Regions from separate parts of the Streptomyces sp. NPDC042371 genome, predicted to be linked through region 2. Evidence: riboswitches for the same ligand, from Rfam matches in the RefSeq annotation. Region 2 holds a riboswitch; the other holds the start of a gene.

Region 1 (14,477 bases), on a different contig from region 2:
CTTCCCTCGGCTACGACTTCGTCTCGCGCTGCTTCTTCCCGCGCGTCGGCATCGACGAGGACCCGGTGACGGGCAGCGCGCACACCGCCCTCGCCCCCTTCTGGTCCGAGCGCCTCGGCCGCACCGAACTGACCGGCCTGCAGGCCTCGGCCCGCACCGGCTTGGTCCGCACGGAGCTCACGGGCGACCGCACCCTCCTGACCGGCCGCGCGGTCACGGTCATCGAGGGCGACCTCTTCGCCTGACGGCACCAGAGCACCGGAGGCACACAGGGGACGTACGAAAATCACGTACGTCCCCTCCGCCTCACGAAGGCGTAGGCAGCCACCCCACCTTCCCCGCGAGCAGCCCATATCCGACGAACGCGCCGATGTCGAGCAGGGAGTGGGCCACGACCAGCGGGCCGACCCGCCCCCACCTGCGGTAGAGCAGCGCGAAGACCACACCCATCGCGAGGTTCCCGACGAACCCGCCGATGCCCTGGTAGAGGTGGTACGAGCCGCGCAACACCGAACTGCCCACCAGTGCCGCCATGGGCGTCCACCCCAACTGGCCGAGCCTGCGCAGCAGATACCCGACGACGATCACTTCCTCAAGGACCGCGTTCTGCACCGCGGACAGCACGAGGACGGGGTACTTCCACCACACCTCGGGCAACGCCTCCGGCACCACCGTGAGGTTGAAGCCGAGCCCGCGGGCCGCCAGATAGAAGGCGATCCCGGTGCTGCCGATCACCGCGGCGATCGCGGTGCCGCGCCCCAGATCCGGCCATGGCCGGGTCCGGTCGAAACCGATCGTCCGCAGCCCCTCCCGCTCACGCAGCAGGAAGTGCGCGACCAGCGCGACCGGCACCAACGCGGTCGCAATTCCGAACAATTGCCATGCGAGATCCAGCCATGGCCGCCCCGGCGCGGCCGACGCGTTCATCGTCGCCGCCTGGTCCTTCAGGCCACCCGGTTTGGTGACCGACCCGACAAAGCTGATCAGCGCGGACACACCGCTCGCCCCGAGCGAGAGAGCCAGGACGAGCAGCGTCTCATCCCTCAGGATCCGCCGTGACGACCCGTCCGCTGGAAAAGAACCGGCCATCGGCCCCGGCTCCGCTTGCACTTACGCCTCCAGTTGAGTAATCCCGCCTCATCCCCATCCTCGCCCCGCTAGGGTCTCGAAAGAAGTTACGAAGATCGTGCGCGACAGGCCGAGGGGGACGGACGCCGATTCCAGGCGCACAGGCCCCCTCTTTCCTTGCTTCATCTTCCAAGGAGGGGCACCACCGCCATGGGACGTCACAGCTTGCCCGATGAGCACGGGACGGCAGCGCCCGGCCCCCGACCGCAGGCACGCGGACGCACGGTCGCCATCGCCACGGCGCTCGTCCTCGTGGTGGCGGGAGGCACGGCGGCCGCCGTCAGCGCCGGTCTGCTCTCCTTCGGCGGCTCCTGCGGCGACGACGCGGTCAGCCTCGACGTCGTCGCCGCTCCTGCCGTGGCCCCCGCCCTGCGCGAGGCGGCCGACGAGGCCCGCGAGCAGGAGATCACCTCGGACGGGCACTGCATCGACGTGCGGGTGACCGCGCGCGACTCGTACAAGGTCGCCGCCGAACTCCGCTCCGGCAAGGGCGATCCGGAGTACGACGTGTGGGTGCCGGACTCCGACGTCTGGGTGCAGCGCGTCGGCATCGGCGGCAAGCAGAGCAAGGTCTCCCCCGCGGGCAACATCGCCTCCTCTCCCGTCGGCATCGGCATGGTGCCGTCCGCCGCCGAGTCGCTGGGCTGGCCCAAGAAGACGTACGACTGGCCGGAGTTGACCACCGCCGCGACCAAGGGCGACAAGCTGCGCCTGGGCGCGGCCGACCCCGCGCGCAGCGCGACCGGCCTGCTCGCCCTCGCCAAGATGGGTGCGTCCGCGAAGAAGCAGGGCGGCAAGGAGGGCGACACCCGGGCCGCCGCCCTGGCGAAGGCGCTTGCGGCCCGCACCACCGACAGCGACGGCCGACTTCTCGACACCCTGGCCCGCGACGACTCCGGCACCGAGCAGGGCAACCCCCGCCGCAACCAGGCCCTGATCCTCTCCGAACAGGCCGCGTACGCGCACAACGCGTCGGCGGGCGAGGAGAACAGCCTCGACCTCTTCTACCCCAAGGACGGCTCGCCCCGCCTCGACTACCCGTACACGCTGGTCGAGGACGACCGGATGTCCACCGACACGAGCCGGGCCGCCCTGCGCTTCATGACGATGTTCAGCGATGACGAAGGCCGCCGGATCCTGACGGAGCACGGCTTCAGGACCGACCCCGACCAGCCCTCCGACAAGCTGGTCACCGCCGCGGGCGGCCGCACCCCGCAGCCCTACGCGGACGAGGCCACGGACCCGCCGTCGGACAAGCAGCTCCAGGAGACCCTGGGCATGTGGACGATCACGGTGCAGAGCGCCCGGCTCAACACCGTCGTCGACGCCTCGGAGTCCATGGCGCAGTTCGTGCCCGGCCGCAACCAGTCCCGCATGGAGATCACCAAGGCCTCCCTGCTGCGGGCCCTCGCGGGCTTCACCGACGAGGACGAGATCGGCCTGTGGGAGTTCGCCACCCGGCTTGACGGCACCCGCGACTACCGCAAGCTGGAGCCGACCCGGCGACTGGGCGACCGCAAGGGCGGCGCCACCCACCGCGACGAACTGTCGGACGCCTTCAGCAGCCTGCAGCCCGTGCCGGGCGGCGCCACCGGCCTTTACGACACCACGCTCGCCGCCTACAAGGAGGCCCGGTCGACGTACGCGCGCGGCAAGTTCAACGCCCTGGTGATCCTGACCGACGGCGTCAACCAGGACCCGGGCAGCATCTCGCGCAGCTCCCTGATATCCCAGCTGGAGGAGATGTCGGACCGCGAGCACCCGGTGCCGATCATCGCCATCGCGGTCGGTCCGGAGGCGGACAAGGACGAGGTCCAGCAGATCGCCGAGGCGACCGGCGGCTCCGGCCACCAGGTCGACGACCCGGCGCAGATCCACGCGGTCATCCTCAAGGCCATCATGGAAGCGGGCAGCAACCAGGGCTGAGGCTCAGCCCAGCCGGACCGCCGGTTCGCGCAGCCCCACCGGCCACGTGTGCACCGGCTCTCCCCTGTGCATCAGCTCGCTGTACCGCTTGGTGGTCGCGGCCAGCGCCTGCTCCCTGGACATCCCGCCGTCCAGGGCCCGGTGGTACGTCGTGGCCTGCCAGGACGCGCCGTTGACCCGACGCCTGCACCGCTCCTCGATCACCCCGAGGTACAGGTCGCGGTCGGCGGCCTCCACGCCCCACGCGTCCAGCCCCGCCGCCGCGAGCGGCAGCAGCTCGTCGCGTACGAGGTGGACGGCCGCCACCTCGGTGGTGCCGCCCAGCCTGCCGCGCCGGGGCCACTGCAGCCTGGCGTCGATGCCGTGGCGGCACGCGACGTCGAAGTTGCGGGCGGCGGCCTCGAAGGGCAGCCGGGTCCACACGGGCCGCGCCTCCTCAGCGAGCGCCCGCACGAGCCCGTAGTAGAAGGCGGCGTTGGCGATGACGTCGGTGACGGTGGGGCCCGCGGGCAGTACGCGGTTCTCCACCCGCAGGTGCGGGACGCCGTCGGCGATGCCGTACACCGGGCGGTTCCAGCGGTACACGGTGCCGTTGTGCAGGACGAGTTCACCGAGCCGCGGCACGCCACCGGCGTCGAGGACGCCGAGCGGGTCCTCCTCCTCCATGAGGGGCAGCAGCGCCGGGAAGTACCGCAGGTTCTCCTCGAAGAGCTCCAGCGGCTTGGTGATCCAGCGCTCCCCGAACCAGGTGCGCGGCCGCACGCCCTGGACCTGCAGCTCGGGCGGCCGGGTGTCGGTGGACTGCAGGAACAGCGGCGGCCGCGACTCGCGCCACAGCTCACGGCCGAACAGGAAGGGCGCGTTGGCGCCCACGACGATCTGCGCGGCCGCGATCGCCTGCGCCGCGTTCCACACGTCGGCGAACCGGGCGGGCGTGACCTGCAGGTGCAGCTGCACGGAGGTGCACGCCGCTTCGGGCGCGATCGACGCCGAGGTGCAGGTCAGCCGCTCCACACCCTGGATGTCCAGCGCGAAGTGTTCGCCGCGTGCCGCCACGATCTGGTCGTTCAGGAGGGCGTAGCGATCGACGTCGGAGAGGTTCGCGGAGACGAGGTCGGCGTCGTTCAGGGTCGGCAGAATACCGATCATGACAATCCCGGCGGCGAGCTCGTTCGCTTTCCTGTGGGCATAGTTGAGGCCCGTGCGCAGTTCCTCGGCGAGCCGGTCGAGAACGCGTCCGCCGAGCCGGTGCGGGGCGATGTTGACTTCGAGATTGAACATTCCGAGTTCCGTCTGGAAATCCCGGCTCGCGATGCGCTCAAGTACCTGCGCATTCAACATCCTCGGCAGCCCGTCGGGCCCGGCGAGATTCAGCTCGATCTCCATGCCCATGAGATTCTTGGGCCGGTCGAATCGCTCCTCCTTCAACATCCGCTCCAGCCCCGTAAGACACGCTCGGAGCTTGCCTCGGTAGTGGTGCCTGTCGGCCAGGTCGAACGTGCCCGCCGCGACCTTCTCCCCCATCGAAGCGTCCCTCCTCGAACGGCGGCCCAGGGTCCGGCCGCTGTGTACGGGGGATGATGCCCAGGCAATGTGATCGATAACGCCCCGCGCGGGACCCCCGGCCAGTACGCTCGACGCGGCGGCTGTCCGGCACATTCACCAGGCATGCGGCACGGTGAAGATTCCGTACCGAAGCGCCTGGTCAAAAGCACCGGCAGAAATCGGCCGACCGCGCGCATCGGGGAATACGAGGTCATGACCCCGAGACCCGCACTAAATCGGTGTAAAGGCCCGCACAAGGACGTCTCAATAAGTCCTTGCTCGTAATATCCACTGCGTCTAGGTGAAACACCCTTCGAACACGGCTCGTATAAACTCCGCAATCTAGGCAGAGAGTTGGCGCTCGCGGCCCCAGCCCCCGCCCCTCTGACCCAGAGCTGACAGCGCCGTCACGCACCTGCCCCCGCTCCACTGTGCCTGTCGAATGAGAGAGGCGACCCACCATGCCGCTGCATGTCCCCCCGGCTCCCGCGCCCGCCCTGCGCAGCGTTCTCGCGGCACTCGGTTCCCCCACTGCCGTACGCGAGGCCCGCACACCGTCCCTGCGTACCGCCCAGGGACCCGCAATCCCCGAACTCCCCCTGCCCGTGCACGTGTTGGACCACATCACCCCACAGGCCACTTCGCCCACCCGACTGGCCGGCTGGCGCTTCCTGATCCGCTGCGCCGAGCGTTCCGTCGCCGCGGCCGACGCGATCCTCACCCCGGACGGCTGGGCGTTCTCCCATTTCTTCGAAGGGCCCTACATCACCTCGACCGAACGCGCCCTGCGCCACGCGGAGGCCATGCCCATGCCGTGCCAGCCGCGGCTGCTCTCCGTGCCCGAGCTGTATATGCTCACGCTCTGGCTGCACCGCGACTGCACGGACGACGGCGCCGAGGGCTCGCTGGCCGCCACCGATCTGCTCGTGCCCCTGGCGCCCGCCCCGCCCGGCATCGCGGCCCACCGCCCGCACCGCGTCGCCGAACTCCTGCCGATGCTCAACCACCGTCTGACACCGGCACCGCTGCTGAGCTCACCCGCCTGACAGCGCCCCGCACGCTTCCTGTGCCCCGCAGCCCCCGGGCCGCGGGGCACAGCGCTGCCCACCCAGGTGGACTAGCCCGGTCAGGCCACCCCGAACCACCCGAAGAGACAGGGAAGTTGGGCTGAACCGTCCGGGCGGGTGATACGTCCTTAAGCAGTAGGAGCCGCTGCGGCAAAATCCCTGCGGATTGACGCCCGGAGGGCAACACTGGGATAGGACCAACTACAACGGGGGGCGGTTATGAATACCGCATCGAGCCACAGGACCGACGTCACAGCCATCTCATCGCAGCGAAAGAACCCTTCCATGTGCCAGCACCAACCACCGTGCCCGACAGCCGACTCCGCCGACCGGGAGGCCGCGCTGCTCGCGGCCAGCCACCCGGAGCAGGGCTGGAGCCTGCTGTGCAACGGCGTCCTGCTCTTCGAGGACACCGGTGAGCTGCTGCCGGACGGCCAGATCATCGCCCCGCACCGACCGCTGGGCACCGACCAGATCATGACGGCGGCCTGAGCACTGGCACATCCGCACGAGCGCACAGCATCGCCGCACGGCACCACAGCAGCACAGGAAAGACGAGGGGCCGGCCCGGAGAGAAGTCTCCGAACCGGCCCCGACGCATGCCCGCTCCACACGGGCGCCTGCATCAGTCCTCGTACGCATCCAGCGGCGGGCAGGAGCAGACCAGGTTCCGGTCGCCGTACGCCTGGTCGATGCGGCGCACCGGCGGCCAGTACTTGTCCGCGACGACGACACCGGCCGGGAAGACTGCCTCCTCGCGGCTGTAGCCGTGCTCCCACTCACCGCTCAGCGCGGCGGCGGTGTGCGGGGCGTTCCGCAGCGGGTTGTCCTCGGCGGTCCACTCGCCGGAACCGACCTTCTCGATCTCCCGGCGGATGGCGATCATCGCCTCGCAGAACCGGTCGATCTCGTTGAGGTCCTCGCTCTCCGTCGGCTCGATCATCAGGGTGCCGGCCACCGGGAACGACATGGTCGGCGCGTGGAAGCCGTAGTCGATGAGCCGCTTGGCGATGTCGTCGACACTGACACCGGTCGCCTTGCTGAGCGGCCGCAGGTCGACGATGCACTCGTGCGCGACGAGACCGGCGGGGCCGGTGTAGAGCACCGGGTAGTGCGGCTCGAGGCGCTTGGCGATGTAGTTGGCCGAGAGCACCGCGACCTGGGTGGCGCGCTTGAGGCCCTCGCCGCCCATGAGGCGTACGTACGACCAGGAGATCGGCAGGATCCCGGCGGAGCCCCACGGCGCCGCGGAGATCGGACCGACGCCAGTCTCGGGTCCTGCCGCGGGCTGCAGCGGGTGGTTGGGCAGGTACGGCGCGAGGTGCTCGCGCACACCGACGGGGCCGACGCCGGGGCCGCCGCCGCCGTGCGGGATGCAGAACGTCTTGTGCAGGTTGAGGTGCGAGACGTCGCCGCCGAAGTGGCCCGGCTTGGCGAGGCCCACCAGCGCGTTGAGGTTGGCCCCGTCGACGTACACCTGGCCGCCGGCCTCGTGCACCGACGCGCAGATGTCGGCGACGTGCTCCTCGAAGACGCCGTGCGTCGAGGGGTAGGTGATCATCAGCACGGACAGCTCGTCGCGGTGCTTCTCGATCTTGGCGCGCAGGTCCTCGACGTCGATCTCGCCGTCGTCGGCGGTCTTCACGACGACGACCTTCATGCCCGCCATGACGGCGCTCGCGGCGTTGGTGCCGTGCGCGGAGGACGGGATGAGGCAGACGGTGCGCTGCTCGTCGCCGTTGGCGCGGTGGTACCCACGCACCGCGAGCAGCCCCGCGAGCTCACCCTGCGAACCGGCGTTCGGCTGCAGGGAGACCTTGTCGTACCCGGTGACCTCGGCGAGACGTTCCTCCAGCTCGCGGATGAGCGTGAGGTACCCCTGCGCCTGCTGGGCGGGCGCGAAGGGATGCAGCTGGCCGAACTCGGGCCAGGTGACCGGCTCCATCTCGGTGGTCGCGTTGAGCTTCATGGTGCAGGAGCCCAGCGGGATCATGCCGCGGTCCAGCGCGTAGTCGCGGTCGGCGAGCTTGCGCAGGTAGCGCAGCATCGCGGTCTCGGAGCGGTGCTGGTGGAAGACCGGGTGCGCCAGGTAGTCGTCGCCGCGCAGCAGGCCCTCGGGCAGCGTGTCCGCGGTGGCGGCGTCCAGCTCCTGGACATCGGCCTCGACCCCGAACGCGCCCCACACGGCGGCCAGCTGAGCCCGCGTCGTGGTCTCGTCGCAGGCGAGGGAGACGTGGTCGGCGTCGATCTGGTGGATGTTCACGCCGCCTTCGCGGGCGGCGGCGACGAGCTCCTCGGCCCTGCCCTCGACGCGCACGGTCAGCGTGTCGAAGTACGCGCCGTGGACGACCTCGACGCCACCGGCGGTGAGCCCGGCGGCGAGCAGCGTCGCGTACCGGTGGGTGCGCCGCGCAATGGACTTGAGGCCCTCGGGCCCGTGGTACACGGCGTACATTCCGGCCATGACGGCGAGCAGCACCTGAGCGGTACAGATGTTACTGGTGGCCTTCTCGCGGCGGATGTGCTGCTCACGGGTCTGCAGGGCGAGCCGGTAGGCCTTGTTGCCGTCGGCGTCGACGGAGACACCGACGAGCCGCCCCGGGAGGCTGCGCGCGAACTTCTCGCGCACCGCCATGTATCCGGCGTGCGGGCCGCCGAAGCCCATCGGTACGCCGAAGCGCTGCGTCGTGCCGACGGCGATGTCGGCGCCCAGCTCGCCGGGCGAGGTGAGCAGGGTGAGGGCGAGCAGGTCGGCGGCGACGGTGACGACTGCGCCGAGCTCGTGGGCCTCGTCAATGAGCGGCTTTATGTCCCGTACGGCACCGGAGGCGCCCGGGTACTGGACGAGCACGCCCACGACGCCGCGCTCGGCGACCTCGGCCGGAATGCCCTCGCTCAGATCGGCGACGACGATCTCTACGCCGGTGGGCTCGGCGCGGGTCTGGATGACGGCGATGGTCTGCGGCAGGGCGTCGGCGTCGACGACGAAGACGCCGTTCTTGACCTTGCCCATGCGGCGCGAAAGGGCCATGGCCTCCGCGGCGGCGGTGCCCTCGTCGAGGAGCGAGGCCCCGGAGGTGGGCAGGCCGGTCAGCTCGGCGACCATCGTCTGGAAGTTGAGGAGCGCCTCGAGCCTGCCCTGCGAGATCTCGGGCTGGTACGGCGTGTAGGCGGTGTACCAGGCCGGGTTCTCCATCACGTTCCGCAGGATGACCGGCGGGGTGAAGGTGCCGTAGTAGCCGAGTCCGATCATGGAATCGAGGACCTGGTTGCGGTCGGCGAGGGAGCGCAGCTCGGCCAGCACTTCGGCCTCGGTACGCGCGCCGGGCAGGTTCAGCGCCTCGGCGTTCTTGATCACATCCGGCACCGCGGCGGCCGTCAGCTCGTCGAGCGAGCCGTACCCGACCTGCGCGAGCATCTTGGCCCGCGCTTCCGCATCGGGCCCGATGTGCCGCTGCTCGAAGGGGATGCCCGCTTCGAGCTCGGAGAGCGGGATGCGATTGGTGGCAGTCATTGCGGAGGCCTCCTGGTCTGCACGACCTGCGAGGGGTACCACGGCGCGGGTACCCGGACGGCCTCCCCCTCTGTCATGTCAACCTGAGAGCTTCACAGGCCCGTCTTGCGACAGATCTGCTTTCACCGTCGGTGAGGAAGGGTTCCGAACGTGCCCGCCCGACGCCCGCCCTGCTTTCCAGAGTGACCTCGTCCGTGCGGTACGGGTGCCTGAGAGATTCCGGGGAGGATTTGCTCCTTCGGCGCCTCCGGGAAGTACGTTCCGGAGAGCTCTCCCGCACGGGGTCAGCAGCCAGGCGCCAGCCTACCAGCGAGGACCAGGACCGATCCCTCGAGTGGCCACCTGCCCCGAAGTGCTCTTTCGTAGTGACTACGAATGATTAAGGATGAGTTACGCCCGATTTCGACAAGCCGCGACCAGCTGGAGGGCCCGTGCAGACCGATATCGATCCGCGCAACCTGATCGGCCGCAAGGCGTTCGACCGGAACGGGGCGAAGATCGGCACGATCGACGAGGTCTACCTCGACGATGCCACCGGCGCACCGGAATGGGCAGCCATACGCACCGGTCTCTTCAGCCGGGACGCCTTCGTCCCCCTGGAACCCAGCGAACTCGTCGAGGACGGCACCCTGCGCATCCCCTTCGAACGGGCCCTGATCAGGGACGCCCCGGACTTCGGAGTGGGCCGCCACCTCTCTCCCGAGCAGGAGCTCCAGCTCTACCACCACTACGGCCTGGACACGACACCCCCGGGCACCCCGCCCGCCGCACCGCCCCCGGACCAGAACTTCGGCCAGGTCGCAGGTACCGAGACGCCCTGAAGCGACCTCATCCGGCAGCGGGGGCCGGGGGCGCGGCCACCAGCGGCAGCGGCTCCGCAGGCACCAGCTCCGGGTCGTCCGTACGGAACGTCCGCACCCGCCCCGGCGCCGAAAGCGGCGTCTCGAAGCGCACCGTCACCCGGCCCAGGCCGCTCCCCTGCACCCACCCGTGCCCGTACTCGGCATGCCGCACGTCGTGCCCGGCCGACCACCGTCTCTCCACCGGCGCCACCGGCTCTTCAGCACCCCCCTTCTCCGGCTCCTCCGGCCGCCCCGCCTCCCCGGACACGGCCTCGTCGCCCTCGCCCGGAGACGCCCCCTCCGCCCCGGCCTGCGCCTCGGCCTCCACCGCCGCCTGAGCCTGCGCCTGCGCCTGCGCCTGCGCGAAGAGGTCCTCCTGCGTGTAGTCCGCGAGGCCCGTGACGCCCACTCCCAGGAGCCGGACCCCGCCCGTGGTGTCCACGGCCTCCAGCAGCCGCGCCGCGGCCTCCCGCACCACCCCGGGGTCGTCCGTGGGCCCACGGAGCGTCTCGGAGCGCGTCAGCGTGGAGAAGTCGAACCTGCGCACCTTGAGCACGATGGTCCGCCCCGAGTGCCCCGCCGCCCGCAGCCGCTGCACACACCGCTCGGCGAGCCGCGCGACCTCCGCCCTGACCCGCACCCGGTCGTGGATGTCCACGTCGTACGTGTCCTCGACGCTGACCGACTTCGACTCCCGCTCGGCCACCACAGGCCGCTCGTCGTGCGCGAGCGCCATCGCGTACAGAGAGCCGCCGTGCGCCTTCCCCAGGAGCCGTACGAGCTCGTCCTCACCGGCCTCGGCGATCTCGGCGACCGTGAGGATCCCGGCCCGCCGCAGATGGTCGCCCGTGGCAGGCCCCACGCCGGGCAGCGTCCGCACCGGCATCGGGCCCAGGAGCGCCCGCTCCGTCCCCGGCGCTATGAGCTTGAGCCCGTCGGGCTTGGCCTCCTCGGAGGCGATCTTCGCCAGCATCTTGGACACGGCGAGCCCCACCGACCCACAGAGCCCCGTCACCTCTCTGATGTCCGCCCGCAGCCGCTCCCCCACGGCCCTGGCCGACTCCGCGTCATCTGCGACGCCCCCCGCCTCCAGGTCCACGAAGGCCTCGTCCAGGCTGAGCGGCTCCACCAGCGGCGACAACTCCCGAAGGAGCCCCATCACCTGCTCGCTGACCTCGCGGTACAGCCCGAAGCGCGGCACGAGATAGGCGGCATTGGGCGCCAGCCTGCGCGCCTGCCCCATGGGCATCGCCGAGTGCACACCGAAGCGCCGCGCCTCATAGGAAGCGGTGGCCACCACACCACGGGGCCCCAGCCCGCCCACCACCACGGCTTTTCCGCGCAGGCTCGGCTTCGCGGCCTGCTCCGCGGACGCGTAGAAGGCATCCATGTCCAGATGCAGAATCGTCGGCGCGCTTCTCACACCTCAGATGCTGCCCTACGCCACTGACAACGCGGCTTCAGACGGCCCTGTTGCGCCTTCTGGCCAGCTCATCGGCCGGATTGTGCCCGACGAGCGTCTCCCCGGTGTCGATGCGCTCGCCGTGCAGCTGGGACAGTGCGGCCTCGACGTCGCGCCAGACGACGCCCACGGCGATCCCGAAGACCCCCTGCCCGCCCTGGAGCAGGTCGTGGACCTCGCTGGACGTCGTGCACTCGTAGACCGTCGCCCCGTCGCTCATCAGCGTCATCCGCTCGAGGTCACGGAACCCGCGCTCCCGCAGGTGCTGGACGGTGGTGCGGATGTTCTGCAGCGACACCCCGGTGTCGAGGAAGCGCTTCACGATCTTGAGGACGACCACGTCGCGGAAGCTGTAGAGGCGCTGTGTCCCGGAGCCGCCCGTGGCCCGCACACTGGGCTCCACCAGGCCCGTACGGGCCCAGTAGTCGAGCTGCCGGTAAGTGATGCCCGCGGCCGCGCACGCGGTGGGACCGCGGTAGCCGACCTGCTCGGAATCCTCGGACGTAGCGTCCCCGCTCCCCTGGACCGCCATCGGTCGGTTCGGAGAGTGATCGGCCGCACCGCCGTGGATCGGGTACGGACCGCCCATCGCCGTACCGTCGCCGCTGCTTCTCACGCCGACCTCCCTCCTTGACCTGCCTTCTCGACGGTAGGCAGTCGCCAGGGGCTCGTCAACGATCGCCACACTCGGCACGCCGAGTGATAATCACCCTGAGAGTGGTTTTCCGTGCCTCACCGCGGGGAAAGGCTAGTCGAATGGCCGGATACGGGCCGCCGGAAGCGGCTCACTGGCTGTTGGTGCCGAAGTCCTCGGGCGAGATCTGGTCGAGGAACTCGCGGAACTTCTCCACCTCGTCCTCCTGCTCGTCCGGGATCGCGATACCGGCGTCGTCCAGGACGCCGTCGCTTCCGTAGATCGGCGTCCCGGTGCGCAGCGCCAGCGCTATGGCGTCGGACGGCCGCGCACTCACCTCGACACCGCTGGCGAAGACCAGCTCCGCGTAGAAGACGCCTTCTCGCAGGTCAGTGATGCGCACTTCGGAGAGCTCCTGGCCGACCGCTTCCAGCACGTCCTTGAAAAGGTCATGGGTCAGCGGTCGTGCGGGGGCCATGCCCTGCTGCGCAAAGGCAATGGCGGTCGCCTCACCTGGTCCGATCCAGATGGGGAGGTACCGGTCGCCTCCCACTTCACGCAGGAGCACGATCGGCTGGTTGGAGGGCATTTCGACCCGGACACCTACGACGTCGAGCTCGTTCACACAGCAACCCTAGGACGTGGCTGGCAGGTTTGGGTAGTCGGGCACCCGCCGAGTAACGGCCGGGAGCGGTCGAGTCAGGGCAATCTGACGCCGAGCGCGGTCTGCACGAGCGCCGAGTGCAGCCTGCCCGTGAGACCCGCAAGCTCTTTGGTACGGGCCTCGGCATGCGCCCTGGTCTGCGGATTGCGATGCCGCCGCAGCGGGGCGACCACCTGGTCGACGAGCCCGGCCTCGCGCTCCGCGGCGGCCTTCATGACCCGCAAGTGCCGTGGCTCGATACCGAACCGGCCGAGCTCGACCACGAGCGAGGCGACCGTGACGGCCTCCGCGTCGTACCCGCCGTCCGGCAACGGTGCGACGAGGCCGTACGTCTCCCACTCGTGGAGCTGCACCTCGTCGATCTCCGCGGCTGCCAGCAGCTCGTCACGGCCCACACGGGCCGCCGTCGGCCCCTCGGCGTCATCCTGGGCCCCGGCGTCACCGGCGTCCCGCTGGCGCCCCAGGGACGGCAGAGGAGGCCTCTCGCCGCGCTCCAGCGCGTCCAGGTGCTCACGGATGACCTTGAGCGGCAGGTAGTGGTCCCGCTGCATCCTCAGGACGTGACCGAGCCGCTCGACATCCTCCGGGCTGAACTTCCGGTAGCCGGAAGGCGTGCGCTGCGGCTCGATGAGCCCCTCGGCCTCGAGGAATCGAATCTTCGAGATCGTGACCTCGGGAAATTCGTCACGCAGTTCGTTCAGCACGGTACCGATGCTCATCAGCCGACGGTCCGCGGCGGCGGTGCCGCTACCGGCACCGCCCCTCGGTGTTTGAAGCATGGACCTTCCCTGGGGGTTGTCCCCCCAGACGGCGCCGGGGGGAGGGTCAGAGGCCGACGGCCCGCTGGCTCGCGTAGAAGACCAGTCGGTACTTGCCGATCTGCACCTCGTCGCCATTCGAAAGCGAGACCGAGTCGATCCGCTCCCGGTTGACGTACGTGCCGTTGAGGCTGCCCACGTCCGCGACGGTGAAGGAACCGTCCTGGATCCGACGGAACTCCACGTGGCGACGCGACACCGTCACGTCATCCAGGAAGATGTCGCTCTGCGGGTGACGCCCCGCCGTGGTCAGCTCGCCGTCGAGCAGGAAACGACTGCCCGAGTTCGGACCGCGGCGCACCACGAGGAGCGCGGAACCGAGCGGCAGCGCGTCCACGGCCGCCTGCGCCTCCGGAGAGAGCGCGGGAGACGGGTTCTGCCCCGTCACCTCGGCGTCGTAGGCCTCCAGGCCCGAGATGGAGATCGTCGAGGTCGTCTCGGACGCACGCTCCGGGGCGGCTCCGGCCCGCAGCGGCGCACCGCAGTTGGAGCAGAACCGGCTCGCCTCGGCGTTGCGGTTCCCGCACCTCGTACACACCAGGGCCATGGACTGGTCCTCCTGCCGTGACTGCCCCGCGGGGGCATTCGATCCGTACGGGCCGGGGGCGAACCCTCCACCCGTACTTGAGGTTGAAGGTTCTCCGAAACCTATGCGGCCGGGACCGGCAGGGTCAACAGATGACGCGCCCTGTCCGCCCGAATTGTCACCACCTGGACCAGCGACCTGATCCCGGAACATCGGGCGCCCGGCGCCCTGCTCCTCGGCATCTCCGGAGCGCTGGGCACGGTGCCGGGCAGTGGCCGGATTACCGCTGTCCTCACGTGCACTCTTGCCGAACAACTTCGCAAACAACTTCACGGGCGATTCCCCTTGACC
Region 2 (14,477 bases):
ACGAGGGCAACAACACCTCCACCAGCCCGAGCCCGCTGGTCGTCAAGCCGGTCGACTCCTCCGACCTGCTGGCCTCGCCGGTGAGCTGGACGCCGTCCGCGCCCTCCAAGGGCAAGGAGGTCACCTTCAGTGTCGCGATCAAGAACCAGGGCACCCAGGCGTCCGCGGCCGGAGCACACGGCATCAAGCTCGTCCTTCAGGATGACAAGGGCGCCACAGTGAAGACCCTGACCGGCGAGCACAACGGGGTGATCGGCGCGGGGGACACCACGGCACCGGTCAAGCTCGGCACCTGGACCGCGGGCGACGGCCGCTTCTCGATCAGAACGGCCATCGCCGACGACGCCAACGAACTGCCGGTCAAGCGCGTGAACAACACCAGCACCCACTCGCTGTTCGTCGGCCGCGGCGCCGACATGCCCTACGACACCTATGAGGCGGAGGACGGCGTCCTCGCGGGCGGCGCGAAGACCGTCGGCCCCAACCGCACCGTCGGCGACCTGGCGGGCGAGGCCTCGGGCCGCAAGGCCGTCACCCTGAACTCGACGGGCGAGTCCGTGGAGTTCACCGCCAAGCAGGACACCAACACCCTGGTCACCCGCTTCTCCATCCCGGACGCCGCGGGCGGCGGAGGCACCCAGGCGACCCTGAACGTCTACGTCGACGGCGTCTTCCGCAAGGCCATCGACCTCACCTCCAAGTACGCCTGGCTGTACGGGGACGAGGCCTCGCCCGGCAACTCGCCGGGAGCGGGTCCGGCCCGGCACATCTACGACGAGGCGCACGTCATGCTCGACGGGACGGTCAAGGCGGGCAGCAGGATCAAGCTGCAGAAGGACAGCGCCAACACCTCCCGCTACGCGATCGACTTCGTCGACCTGGAGCAGGTGGCGGCGAAGGCCAACCCCGACCCGGCCGCCTACACCGTGCCCGCCGGGTTCACCCACCAGGACGTGCAGAACGCCCTGGACAAGGTCCGCATGGACACCAGCGGCAAGCTGACGGGCGTCTATCTGCCGCCCGGCGACTACGAGACGAGCAGCAAGTTCCAGGTCTACGGGAAGGCCGTCCAGGTGGCCGGCGCCGGGCCCTGGTTCACCCGGTTCCACGCGCCGAAGTCCCAGGACAACACGGACGTCGGATTCCGCGCCGAGGCGAGTGCCAAGGGCTCGTCCTTCTCGGGCTTCGCCTACTTCGGCAACTACACGTCCCGCATCGACGGCCCCGGCAAGGTCTTCGACTTCCAGAACGTCTCCGACATCACCATCGACGACATCTGGAACGAACACATGGTGTGCCTCTACTGGGGCGCCAACACGGACCGTATGACCATCAAGAACTCGCGGATCCGCAACATGTTCGCCGACGGCATCAACATGACCAACGGCAGTACGGACAACCGGGTCGCCAACAACGAGGCACGGGCCACGGGGGACGACAGCTTCGCCCTCTTCTCGGCCATCGACGCGGGCGGCGCGGACATGAAGGACAACGTCTACGAGAACCTGACCTCGCTCCTGACCTGGCGCGCGGCGGGCTTCGCCGTCTACGGCGGCTACCACAACACCTTCCGCAACAGCCGGATCGCCGACACCCTCGTCTACTCCGGGATCACCATCAGCTCCCTGGACTTCGGCTACCCGATGAACGGCTTCGGGAAGGATCCGACCACCTTCGAGAACATCACGATCGAACGGGCGGGCGGCACCTTCTGGAAGGGCCAGGACTTCCCGGCCATCTGGGCGTTCTCCGCGTCGAAGGTCTTCCAGGGAATCCGGGTGAACAACGTCGACATCGTCGATCCGACGTTCCACGGGGTGATGTTCCAGACCAAGTACACGGGCAGCACCCCCGAGTTCCCGGTGAAGGACACCGTCTTCACGGACGTCTCCATCACCGGCGCGCCCATCGGCATCTACGTCAACGAGCTGCCGGAGGCGGGCCAGGGTCCCGCGGTCGGTGAAGCGACCTTCGTACGGCCCAAGTTGAGCAACAACGGGCAGGACATCAAGAACGACACGTCCACGTTCAAGCTCACCATGCAGCCCTGACCCGCACCTGACCCGCAAAGGAGGCGCACGCGTGCACGGCCGTCCGGATTCCGGGCGGCCGTTTACGTAACTGGCTTGCAGGCCTTGCGCTATTCTTGCGGCCATGACGCGACGACTTGCTCAAGTTGCGAAGAAGGTGGGGGTCAGCGAGGCGACGGTCAGCCGTGTCCTCAACGACAAGCCCGGCGTCTCCGCCGCGACCCGACAGTCCGTGCTGACCGCCCTGGACGTGCTCGGCTACGAACGGCCGACGCAGCTGCGCGGCGAGCGGGCCCGGCTCGTCGGCCTCGTCCTGCCGGAGCTGCAGAACCCGATCTTCCCCGCGTTCGCCGAAGTCATCGGGGGCGCCCTCGCCCAGCAGGGGCTCACGCCCGTGCTCTGCACCCAGACCAGGGGCGGGGTCTCCGAGGCCGACTACGTGGACCTGCTGCTCCAGCAGCACGTCTCCGGCGTGGTCTTCGCGGGCGGCCTCTTCGCGGAGGCCGACGCGCCGCACGACCACTACCGGCGCCTCGCGGAGCGGAACATCCCGGTCGTCCTGATCAACGCGTCGATCGACGGCCTCGACTTCCCCTGCGTGGCGTGCGACGACACCGTCGCCGTCGAGCAGGCCTGGCGCCACCTCGCCTCGCTCGGCCACGAGCGGATCGGCCTGGTGCTCGGCCCGGCCGACCACATGCCCTCGCGCCGCAAGCTGGCGGCCGCCCGGGACATGGCGCAGGCCGCGGGCACGGAGCTGCCCGAGGAGTTCGTCGAGCGGTCGATCTTCTCGCTGGAGGGCGGCCAGGCGGCCGCCGCGCGCCTCATGGAGCGCGGGGTCACCGGCATCGTGTGCGGCAGCGACCCGCTCGCCCTCGGGGCCATCAGGGCGGCCCGCAGGCGGGGGCTCTCCGTCCCCGCCGACGTCTCCGTCGTGGGCTTCGACGACTCGGCCTTCATGACCTGCACCGAGCCGCCCCTGTCGACGGTGCGACAGCCCATCGAGGCGATGGGCCGCGCGGCGGTCGACCTGCTGTGCGCCCAGATCCGGGGCACCCAGACGCACCCCGGCGAGCTCCTCTTCGAGCCGGAACTCGTCGTCCGCGGCTCGACCGCTCAGCCGCTCAGCACTCGATGATGTTGACCGCGAGACCGCCCCGGGCGGTCTCCTTGTACTTGACGCTCATGTCGGCGCCGGTCTCCTTCATGGTCTTGATGACCTTGTCGAGGGACACCTTGTGGGAGCCGTCGCCCCGCATCGCCATCTTCGCGGCGGTGACGGCCTTGACCGCCGCCATGCCGTTGCGCTCGATGCACGGGATCTGAACGAGTCCGCCGACCGGGTCACAGGTCAGGCCCAGGTTGTGCTCCATGCCGATCTCGGCGGCGTTCTCGACCTGCTCGGGGGAGCCGCCCAGGACCTCGGCGAGCGCGCCCGCCGCCATCGAGCAGGCGGAGCCCACCTCGCCCTGGCAGCCGACCTCGGCGCCGGAGATCGAGGCGTTCTCCTTGAAGAGCATGCCGATGGCGCCCGCCGCCAGCAGGAAGCGGACCACGCCCTCCTCGTCGGCGCCGGGCACGAAGTTCATGTAGTAGTGCAGGACCGCGGGGATGATGCCCGCCGCGCCGTTCGTCGGGGCGGTCACGACCCGGCCGCCCGCGGCGTTCTCCTCGTTCACCGCCATCGCGTAGAGCGTGATCCACTCCATGGCGCGGGCCTGCGGGTCGCCCTCGGCGCGCAGCTGCCGTGCCGAGTTCGCGGCGCGGCGGCGGACCTTCAGGCCGCCCGGCAGGATGCCCTCGCGGGACATGCCGCGGGAGACGCACGCCTGCATGACGCCCCAGATGTCGAGGAGCCCGGCGCGGATCTCGTCCTCGGTGCGCCACGCCTTCTCGTTCTCCAGCATCAGCGCGGAGATGGAGAGGCCGGTCTCCTCGGTGAGGCGGAGCAGCTCGTCGCCGGTGCGGAAGGGGTGCCTGAGGACGGTGTCGTCCGGCACGATCGGGTTGTCGCCCGCCACGGCGTCCTCGTCCACGACGAAGCCGCCGCCCACGGAGTAGTACGTCTTCTCCAGGACGAGGGCGCCCTCACGGTCGTACGCGAAGATCGTCATGCCGTTGGCGTGGTACGGCAGGGCCTTGCGGCGGTGCAGGATCAGGTCCTCGTCGAAATCGAAGTCGATCTCGTGCATGCCGAGCAGGTTGATGCGGCCGCCGCTCTTGATCTCCTCGACGCGGTCGTCGGCGCCCTCCACGTTCACCGTGCGGGGCGACTCGCCCTCAAGGCCCAGCAGCACGGCCTTCGGGGTGCCGTGGCCGTGGCCGGTCGCACCGAGCGAGCCGTAGAGCTCGGCCCGTATCGCCGAGGTGTGGGCCATCAGGCCCTCGTTCTTAAGGCGGCTCGCGAACATGCGGGCAGCGCGCATCGGACCGACCGTGTGGGAGCTGGACGGGCCGATGCCGATCGAGAACAGGTCGAAGACCGAGATGGCCACGGGAACTCCAATGGTGGTTGGTAGACGCCGTTGTCTGCCGGGGTGATGCAGAAGTACAAGGCGGTGCGGGGTCTGGGCGGGACGTGGTGCGGGGCACCCTGCTCACTCTCCAGTGTGCGGGGTGCCCCGATGTTTCGTACGTACGAACAAAAGCGTACAAACAGAGGGTACGGAACTACTTCAGGCCGGGGTACAGGGGGTGCTTGTCGGCCAGAGCGGTCACGCGGGTCTTGAGGGACGCCGCGTCGAAGCCCGGCTTGAGGGCCTCGGCGATGATGTCGGCGACCTCGCGGAAGTCGTCCTCCTGGAAGCCACGGGTGGCGAGCGCGGGCGTGCCGATGCGCAGGCCGGAGGTGACCATCGGGGGGCGCGGGTCGTTCGGGACCGCGTTCCGGTTGACCGTGATGCCGACCTCGTGGAGGCGGTCCTCGGCCTGCTGGCCGTCCAGCTCGGAGTTGCGCAGGTCCACCAGGACGAGGTGCACCTCCGTGCCGCCGGACAGGACGTCGACGCCGACGGCCTTCGCGTCGTCCTGCACCAGGCGCTCGGCCAGGATGCGGGCGCCGTCCAGGGTGCGCTGCTGGCGCTCCTTGAAGTCGTCCGTGGCGGCGACCTTGAAGGAGACGGCCTTGGCCGCGATCACGTGCTCCAGCGGGCCGCCCTGGAAGCCGGGGAAGACCGCCGAGTTCAGCTTCTTCGCGAATTCCTTGTCGCGGGCCAGGATGATGCCGCCGCGCGGGCCGCCGAGCGTCTTGTGCGTGGTCGAGGTGACCACGTCCGCGTACGGCACCGGGTTGGGGTGCAGACCCGCGGCGACCAGACCGGCGAAGTGCGCCATGTCGACCCACAGCTTCGCGCCGACCTCGTCGGCGATCCGGCGGAACTCGGCGAAGTCCAGGTGGCGCGGGTAGGCGGACCAGCCCGCGATGATCACCTTGGGGTTGTTCTCCTTGGCCAGGCGCTCGACCTCGGCCATGTCCACCAGACCGGCCTCGTCCACGTGGTAGGCGACCACGTTGAACTGCTTGCCGGAGAAGTTCAGGCGCATGCCGTGGGTGAGGTGGCCGCCGTGCGCCAGGTCCAGGCCGAGGATCGTGTCGCCGGGCTTGGCGATCGCGAAGAGGGCGGCCTGGTTGGCGGAGGCGCCCGAGTGCGGCTGGACGTTGGCGTACTCGGCGCCGAACAGGTCCTTGACCCGGTCGATGGCGATCTGCTCGGTCACGTCCACGTGCTCGCAGCCGCCGTAGTAGCGGCGGCCGGGGTAGCCCTCGGCGTACTTGTTGGTGAGGACGGTGCCCTGGGCCTCCATGACCGCGACCGGAGCGAAGTTCTCCGAGGCGATCATTTCGAGGGTGGACTGCTGGCGGTGGAGCTCGGCGTCGACGGCGGCGGCGACGTCCGGGTCCAGCTCGTGGAGGGGGGTGTTGAGAAGCGACATCACACGATCCCTATCGGTATGGGTCAGCCGGCGGTGAAGGCGGTGTACTCATCGGCGGAGAGCAGGTCGTCCGGCTCACCCGAGATGCGCACCTTGAACAGCCAACCGCCCTCGAACGGAGCGGAGTTGACCAGCGAGGGGTCGTCGACGACGTCCTGGTTGGCCGCGACGATCTCGCCGGTCACCGGGGCGTAGAGGTCGCTGACCGACTTGGTCGACTCCAGCTCGCCGCAGGACTCGCCCGCGGTCACGGTGTCGCCGACCTCGGGGAGCTGGGCGAAGACGACGTCACCGAGCGCGTTGGCCGCGTGCTCGGTGATGCCGACGACCGCCACGCCGTCCTCGGTGGCCGACAGCCACTCGTGCTCCTTGCTGTAACGCAGCTGCTGGGGGTTGCTCATGACCTGAATTCTCCTGTACGCGGGTGTGTGCTGCGGAACGGGAAAGATGTGCGGGGGGTCACTTCTGGCGCTTGTAGAACGGCAGCGCCACGACCTCGTAGGGCTCGTGGGTGCCGCGGATGTCCACGCCCACGCCCTCCGTACCGGGAGCGGCGTGCTCCGCGTCGACGTACGCGATCGCGATCGGCTTGCCCAGCGTCGGGGACGGGGCGCCGGAGGTGACCTCGCCGATCACCTTGCCGTCCGCGACCACCGGGAAACCGGCGCGCGGGACGCGGCGGCCCTCGGCGATCAGGCCGACCAGTTTGCGCGGCGGCGCGGTCTCGGCGCGCTCCGCGGCGGCGGCGAGCGCGGCGCGCCCGAGGAAGGTGTCCGACTGGCTGGTCTTCTCGAACTTCACGACCCGGCCGAGGCCCGCGTCGAACGGCGTCAGCTCGGCGGTCAGCTCGTGCCCGTACAGCGGCATGCCCGCCTCAAGGCGCAGCGTGTCGCGGCAGGAGAGACCGGCCGGGACCATGCCGACGGGCGTGCCTGCCTCCATCAGCGCGCCCCACAGCTTCTCCGCGTCGGAGGGGGCGACGAAGAGCTCGAAACCGTCCTCGCCGGTGTAGCCCGTGCGGGCGATGAGGGCGGAGACGCCCGCGACGGTGCCGGGCAGGCCCGCGTAGTACTTCAGGCCGTCCAGGTCCGCGTCGGTGAGCGACTTCAGGATGCCGGGGGACTCGGGGCCCTGGACGGCGAGCAGCGCGTACGCCTCGCGGTCGTCGCGGACCTCGACGTCGAACTCCTCGGCGCGGTTGCTCAGCTCGTTCAGGACGTTCTGGGCGTTGGAGGCATTGGCGACGACCATGTACTCGGGGGCCTCGGGCTCGCCGAGCCGGTAGACGATCAGGTCGTCCAGGATGCCGCCGTCCTCGGCGACGATCATGGTGTAGCGGGCGCGGCCGACGCCGATGGAGCCGATGTTGCCGACCAGCGCGAAGTTCAGGAAGTCCACGGCCTCGGGGCCGCTGACGGTGATCTCGCCCATGTGCGACAGGTCGAAGAGCCCTGCCTTGGTGCGCACGGCGTTGTGCTCGTCGCGCTCGCTGGCGTACCGCAGCGGCATGTCCCAGCCCGCGAAGTCGGTCATGGTCGCGCCGAGCGCGCGATGCACGGCATCGAGGGCGGTCAGACGGGGGGCAGTGCTCATGAAGGGAACTCCCAGGGCATGACGGGCGAGGTCGATCCTCCCCATCTGTCATCGGAACCTGAGAGGTTCGCCGGGAGTGTCCCGTCGTGCGGGACGTCCGGCTTGCACCTTGGGTGGGACCGCCGGGCGGTCCGCTTTTCAGATGTGCCTCGCCCGCGCGGTACGGGGCCTGAGAGATTCAAGGGAGGGACTTGCTCCTTCGGCGCCCCGGGCACACAGCACAAGCTGGGTTCCGGAGACTCTCCCGCGCGGATTCAAACGGCCTGTATGGAGTTGGCGGGCACATCATTGCACGCGACTCTGTTCAGGGGGACCCGTGTCCGGCAGCGGGTTCCGTCACCCCGGAGTGCTCTTGTGCCGCATTACCTTCTCTTTACACTTGCGGGGGAAGCAGTACGTGACCGCTATGGGGAGGCCGATCACGGTGCGCAGCAGGACGAGTCTCTATGCCACTTCCACGGGGGTGGCACTGCCCAAGCAGGCTCCTGCCCCGGCCGCGGAGAGCTGCGGTCGGCTGCCCGCCGCCGTCGTCCGCGATCTGCGGCAGCGGGCCGGTCACAGCCCGCACCGCCTCACGTTCGGCGCGGGCGACCTGGTCGTCGTCTCCGGGCTGCCCGGCGGCGGGAAATCGACCCTGATGCGGCAGGCCGTCACGGGCCCGCGCATCGACTCCCAGGACACCCGCGACCGCTGGGCCGACCGGATGCCCCGCCTGCTGCCGTACGCGGCCTACCGCCCCCTGGTCCGCCTCGCGCACTACGCCACGCTGCGTCGCACGCTGCGCTCCGGTGAGAGCGTCGTCGTGCACGACTGCGGCACCCAGGCCTGGGTGCGCCGCTGGCTCGCCCGCGAGGCCGCACGGCGCGGCACGGCCCTGCACCTGCTGATGCTCGACGTCCCGGTGGACACGGCGCTGCGGGGCCAGCACGAGCGCGGCCGTGGCGTCTCGCGGTACGCGTTCGCACGCCACCGCAGGACGGTCGGCCGGCTGGTCGCCGCCACCGAGCGCGGCGACCTGCCGTTCGGCTGCCGCTCGGCCGTGCTGCTCGACCGGGCGGCGGCGCGGGTGCTGCGGGTGATCGCCTTCGACCGCTGAGCCGACCGGCGTTAGGGTTCGAGCCGCAGGCAGAGCGGTCGCGAGCAGGGGTTGGACAGATGGACTTTCCGGCGCAGGCACATGCCCATCCGTACGGCGGATGGCCGGGCAACGAACTGGAGGAGGTCCTTGCGGCCTCACTCGGCGCCCCCGCGTCCGCGGGCGGCCGCATCGTCGAGGTGCTCGGCCGCAGCCACCTCTGGGTACCGCTGCCGAACGGCGGCAGCCCCGAGAGCGGCACCCTGGACCTGCCGACTCTGGAGATCGAGGGCCAGGCGTACGTCCCCGTCTTCACCTCCGAGCAGCAGTTCCGCCAGGCCCTCGGCGACGCGGCCGACCGGATGGGCTGCACCGTGGCGCCCGCCGTCGAGTTCGCCCGCGGCCTCCCCCCGCAGCTGGGCATCGCGCTGAACCCGGACGGCACCGTCGGCGTCCCGCTGCCGCCGCCCGCCGTCGCCGAGCTCTGCCGGACGGGCCGCACCGAGCTGGACGGCCCGAGCACCGGTGGCCGGGTACGGCTGTTCGAGCCGGACTGGCAGGAGGACCCGGTGGACTTCCTGAGCGCCGCGGCACGGGAGTTCGAGGCCGCCGGAGTCGTGCTCACGGCGCGCCGCTGTCTGGCCCACGTGGAGACGGACGATCCGACGCTCTTCGTCGGCGTCGAGCTGTCCACCTGGGACGGCAACGCGCGCGACCTCCCCATGGAGGCGCTGGGCCGTGCCCTGGGGCAGGCCCCGGTCCCGTGGCCGGTGAACCTGGTGCTGCTCGACGTGGCGCAGGACCCCGTGGGCGACTGGCTGCGTGCGAAGGTGCGGCCTTTCTACCACCGGATCGCCGCTTAAGCTGGTTCCATTCCTCTGTCTTCCATAGGGTCGCCGAGTTCGTCACGAAGGGGCGGTTACGGGTGAGTGCGTCGGGCACGGCCGCGGCCGGGCACATCGAGCAGTTGCTGCGCCAGGTGACGCCGGGGCGTTACGACGCGTACGAGGCACTGCTGCGCGCGCTCGCCACCGACCAGGTGTGGATGCTGCTCTGGCACGGCCAGGCTGGATCCCCCGACGCCCAGTACGGCAACATGGAGGTCGAGGGCCTCGGCTACGCACCCTGTGTGACCTCCGCCCAGGAGCTGTCCGCCAGTGGCTGGAACCGGAGCTACGAAGTGGTGCGCGGCACCGCCATCGCCCGCACCCTTTACCCCGACCACTACGGCCTCTGGCTCAACCCGCACGCCCCGGGCGGCGGCGTCGGCATCCCCTGGCTGGATCTGCGCCGCATCGCCACGGGCCTCGACGCGCTCCCCGCGGGACCGCTCAGGCTCACCGAGCCGAGCATCGAGATCCCCCAGTTCTACGCCCTGCTGACGCAGAACGCGCACCGCACCCCCGTGGTCCGCTCGCTGCGCCGCGCCTGGGTGCAGCCCGCGCTCGGTGCGCCCTATCTGGCCATCGGCCTCGACGTCTACGACACGTCGCCGCCGTCGGTCGACGCGGTGCGCACGATGATGCGGCAGTCCATCCCCGCCGTTCCGGAGGGCCTGCCCGTCTCGACGGTCGCGATGTCGGACGATTACGACCCGGTCGCGATGTGGCTACGAGCCAATGCCAGGCCGTTCTACGACCGTGAGGCCCAGGCGGCCCCGGCGCCCGCGGGCGGCTACGGATACCCCGCGCAGTACTGAACAGCGCCGACGGACGTGATGTCCGTTCTGGTGCAGGTGGGGTCCTATGGGCTCCTGTGACGCCTTGCGACCCAACTGCCCCGTGTTCGACCCTCGTTCACTCGCGTCCGGATAACGGAACACCTCGATCAGCATCACGGTTGCGCATCCTTTCCCCGTCAAGTCTGGTAACAGATCGCGACGTGGATGAAGACTCCCGCTCCAGGGGCCTCCGCCCCTTCGTACGACGGACTGATCACGTCGCTACAGCGGCAAGTGCGGGCCGGTCACCACCGGTTGAGAGGGGTCCCTGCCACGATGACGGCACCATTGCATGACACACCTGCGGACGCGGACCCGACCCAGGACGTCGCCCCCGCAGTTGATGCAGGGGTGAAAAAGGTCGAGGGTCGGTCCCTCAAGCAGATCGCCTGGACCCGCCTGAAGCGGGACAAGGTCGCCCTGGCCGGCGGCATCACCGTGCTGCTCCTGGTGCTGGTCGCCATCTTCGCGCCCCTGCTCGTGGACCTCCTCGGCCACGACCCCAACGGCTTCCACCAGGACAAGGTCGACGAGCTGACCGGCCTGCCCAAGGGCGCGCTCGGCGGTGTGAGCAGCGACTTCCTCTTCGGGGTCGAGCCCAACAAGGGCCGCGACATCTTCAGCCGGATCGTCTTCGGCGCGCGCATCTCGCTCCTGGTGGCGTTCCTCGCGGCCATCGTGGCCGTGGCGCTCGGCACCCTCTTCGGGATCATCGCGGGCTACTTCGGCGGCTGGATCGACGCCGTGATCAGCCGCGTGATGGACGTGCTGCTCTCGTTCCCGCAGCTGCTCTTCATCATCTCGCTGGTCTCCGTGCTCCCCGACGACCTGCTGGGCCTCCAGGGCACCAGCGTGCGCGTGGCCATCCTCGTGCTGGTCATCGGCTTCTTCGGCTGGCCGTACGTCGGCCGCATCGTCCGCGGCCAGACGCTCTCGCTCCGTGAGCGCGAGTACGTGGAGGCGGCCCGCAGCCTCGGCGGCGGCAAGCGCCACATCCTGTTCCGCGAACTGCTGCCCAACCTGGTCGCCCCCATCACCGTCTACGCGACGCTGATGATCCCGACCAACATCCTCACGGAGGCGGCCCTGAGCTTCCTCGGCGCCGGTGTGAAGCCGCCGACGGCCTCGTGGGGCGGCATGCTGCGCGACGCGCTCAAGACGTACGAGCACGACCCGATGTTCATGGTTTTCCCGGGCGTCACGATCTTCATCACCGTCCTGGCCTTCAACCTCTTCGGCGACGGGCTGCGTGATGCGCTCGACCCGAAGGGGACGCGCTAGAAGGTCCCAACTGGCTTGCCCCTGCCGCATGTCAGGTGGCTTTAACCATGGTTCTCCGGCAGCACAAGGCCAGGGACCGCGATCTCGGAGGTTACGAGAAAATGCCCACAGGTTCCACGAAACGACGGCTCACCAGCGGTGCGGCCCTCGTCGTCGCGGCGCTGGTGACCACCACGGCGTGCGGCGGCGGTGACGGTGGCGACAGCGACTCGAAGGGTGCCGGCTACAACGCGGCGCTGAACAAGGTCGCCAACCCTTCCAAGAAGAAGGGAGGCACGCTGAAGATGGTCGGCAAGCAGGACCTGGACTCCGCCGACCCGCAGCGCGCCTACTACGGCATGACGTGGGACTTCATGCGCTTCTACACCCGGCAGCTGGTGACCTACGACACCAAGCCGGGCAAGGCGGGCACGAAGCTGGTCCCGGACCTCGCGACCTCCACGGCGAAGATCTCCGACGACGGCAAGACCTACACGTACAAGCTGCGTGACGGCCTTACGTGGGAGGACGGCTCGGCGCTGACCGCCAAGGACATCAAGTACGGCATCGAGCGCGCCTGGGCGACGGACACCATCACCGGTGGTCCCGGCTACATCCGCCAGACGCTCGACCCCAAGGGCAAGTACAAGGGCCCGTACAAGGACAAGGGCGGCCTCGACGCGATCGAGACCCCCGACGACCAGACGATCATCTTCAAGCTGCCCAAGCGCAACGGTGACTTCGAGCAGTTCCTGGCCATGCCCACCGGTTCGCCGGTGAAGGAGGCCAAGGACACGAAGGCCAAGTACACGCAGCGGCCGTTCTCCGCGGGGCCTTACAAGTTCCAGGAGTACAAGTCCAACAAGAAGCTCGTTCTGGTCCGCAACGACAAGTGGAAGAAGTCCTCGGACCCGATCCGCGCCGCGCTGCCCGACAAGATCGACGTGACGTTCTCCGCCAACCAGGAGGAGAACGACAAGAAGCTGATGGAGGGGGACTTCGACCTCGACATCAACGGCACGGGCATGACCCAGTCCGGCCGCGTCAGCGCCGTCACGGACCACCGTGACAACGTCGACAACATGCACACGTCCTTCGTGCGCTACGTCGCGCTCATCCACAACGCCAAGCCGTTCGACGACGAGCACTGCCGCAAGGCCGTGTTCTACGCGACCGACTTCGCGAGCATCCAGCAGACCCGTGGCGGCAAGGTGGCGGCCGGCGACATCGCCAGCAGCACCTTCCCCGTGGCGATCCCCGGCTACAGCAAGTACGACCCGTACGGCGTGCTGAAGCGCAAGGGCAAGCCGGACGTCGCCAAGGCCAAGGACGAGCTGAAGCAGTGCGGCAAGCCGACCGGCTTCACCACCAAGCTGACCGCCCGCACCAACCAGCCGGGTGAGGTCGACGCCGCCGAGTCGCTGCAGCAGGCGCTCGACAAGGTCGGCATCAAGGTCCAGGTCGACTCCCTCGACGGCGCCGACACCGCCAGCATCACCGGCTCGCCGTCCGTCGTGAAGAAGCGCGGCTACGGCATGACGATGAGCGGCTGGGGCCCGGACTTCCCGTCCGGCCAGGGTTACGCGCAGCCGCTGTTCGACAGCCGCTTCCTGAACCCGACCGGTAACTACAACGAGTCGCAGATCAAGGACAAGAAGGTCGACGCGCTCTTCGACAAGGCGATCGCGGAGACCGACCCGGCCGCGGCCGGCGAGATCTACAAGCAGCTCGACAAGAGGATCCTCGACCAGGCCGACTGGATGCCCTTCCTCTACGAGAAGAACATCACCTGGCGCGGGTCGCGGCTGACCAACGCGTACATGTCCGACGGCTACAACGGCCGTTACGACTACGCCTCGCTCGGCGTCGTCAAGTAACACCCGTAGCTGTCACACACTTCCCGTCAGGGAAGCAGTAGTTGTAGTTCCACCGCCGCCGAATCCCGCCAGTCCGAAGGGCAGGTGATGGCCCCGGGCGGTGGCCGGGACCCCTCACAAGGGGGCCCCGGCCACCGCCGGGCCGCGCACAGTGCTTGCTTATCTCATCCGGCGCCTGTTCGCCGTAATCATCATGGTGCTGGTCGTACTGCTCGCGACCTTCACCGTCTTCTTCATGCTGCCCAAGTGGGCGGGACAGGACATCGCCGTCCTCTTCGCCGGCAAGGCCACCGGAGCCGAGCAGATCGAAGGCATCCGGACCAAACTGGGACTCGACGACCCTCTGCTCGTCCAGTTCTGGGACTTCATCAAGGGCATCCCGATGGGGCGCGACTACGTCAACGGCACTGACGTCACGCACTGCCCGGCGCCCTGCTTCGGCTACTCCTTCCGTACCGAGGCGCCCGTCTGGGAGACCCTCAAGGACGCCCTGCCCGTCACCGCCGCGCTCGCCGCCGGTGCCTGTGTCCTGTGGCTCGCCGCGGGTGTCGCCACCGGTGTGATCTCAGCCCTCAAGCGGGGCACGATCTGGGACCGCTCCGCGATGACCATCGCCCTCGCCGGTGTCTCGCTCCCCGTCTTCTTCACCGGCATGATCGCGATGGGCCTCTTCGTCCACCAACTCGGCTGGGTGAAGATCGCGGACAGCCTCAGTACCGACGACTCGATCGACGTCTGGCTACAGACACTGATCCTGCCGTGGATCGTCCTCGCCTTCCTCAACGCGGCGATGTACGCCCGCCTCACCAGAGCGACCATGCTCGAAGTGCTCGGCGAGGACTACATCCGTACCGCCCGCGCCAAGGGCCTCGGCGAGGCCACCGTCATCCGCAAACACGCGCTGCGCTCCGCGATGACCCCGATCCTCACCGTCTTCGGACTCGACCTCGGCGTGCTGATGGGCGGCGCCGTGCTCACCGAGTCCACGT

Evidence for each region. A riboswitch is a leader RNA that binds a small molecule or an ion and turns the genes downstream of it on or off. The one in region 2 is predicted to bind glycine.
Region 1: another riboswitch for glycine. It lies ahead of gcvP (aminomethyl-transferring glycine dehydrogenase); the one in region 2 lies ahead of gcvT (glycine cleavage system aminomethyltransferase GcvT).

The regions. Positions count from the first base shown of each region.
Region 1 is NZ_JBWKAP010000014.1:142,701-157,177, forward strand. It holds gene AC068B_RS34100 (PhzF family phenazine biosynthesis protein) at 1-245, shown strand, start outside; gene AC068B_RS34105 (CPBP family intramembrane glutamic endopeptidase) at 307-1,110, opposite strand; gene AC068B_RS34110 (substrate-binding and VWA domain-containing protein) at 1,279-3,054, shown strand; gene AC068B_RS34115 (glutamate--cysteine ligase) at 3,058-4,578, opposite strand; gene AC068B_RS34120 (hypothetical protein) at 5,061-5,645, shown strand; gene AC068B_RS34125 (DUF5999 family protein) at 5,952-6,158, shown strand; gene gcvP (aminomethyl-transferring glycine dehydrogenase) at 6,292-9,180, opposite strand; glycine riboswitch at 9,368-9,467, opposite strand; gene AC068B_RS34135 (PRC-barrel domain-containing protein) at 9,612-10,001, shown strand; gene AC068B_RS34140 (DNA polymerase IV) at 10,009-11,445, opposite strand; gene AC068B_RS34145 (MerR family transcriptional regulator) at 11,483-12,100, opposite strand; gene AC068B_RS34150 (bifunctional nuclease family protein) at 12,270-12,743, opposite strand; gene ftsR (transcriptional regulator FtsR) at 12,818-13,561, opposite strand; gene AC068B_RS34160 (FHA domain-containing protein) at 13,608-14,477, opposite strand, start outside.
Region 2 is NZ_JBWKAP010000010.1:60,795-75,271, forward strand. It holds gene AC068B_RS28760 (discoidin domain-containing protein) at 1-2,051, shown strand, start outside; gene AC068B_RS28765 (LacI family DNA-binding transcriptional regulator) at 2,155-3,168, shown strand; gene AC068B_RS28770 (L-serine ammonia-lyase) at 3,155-4,525, opposite strand; gene glyA (serine hydroxymethyltransferase) at 4,701-5,963, opposite strand; gene gcvH (glycine cleavage system protein GcvH) at 5,987-6,364, opposite strand; gene gcvT (glycine cleavage system aminomethyltransferase GcvT) at 6,423-7,556, opposite strand; glycine riboswitch at 7,592-7,704, opposite strand; glycine riboswitch at 7,705-7,813, opposite strand; gene AC068B_RS28790 (AAA family ATPase) at 7,963-8,652, shown strand; gene AC068B_RS28795 (enhanced serine sensitivity protein SseB) at 8,712-9,494, shown strand; gene AC068B_RS28800 (enhanced serine sensitivity protein SseB C-terminal domain-containing protein) at 9,557-10,330, shown strand; gene AC068B_RS28805 (ABC transporter permease) at 10,628-11,632, shown strand; gene AC068B_RS28810 (ABC transporter substrate-binding protein) at 11,734-13,488, shown strand; gene AC068B_RS28815 (ABC transporter permease) at 13,640-14,477, shown strand, end outside.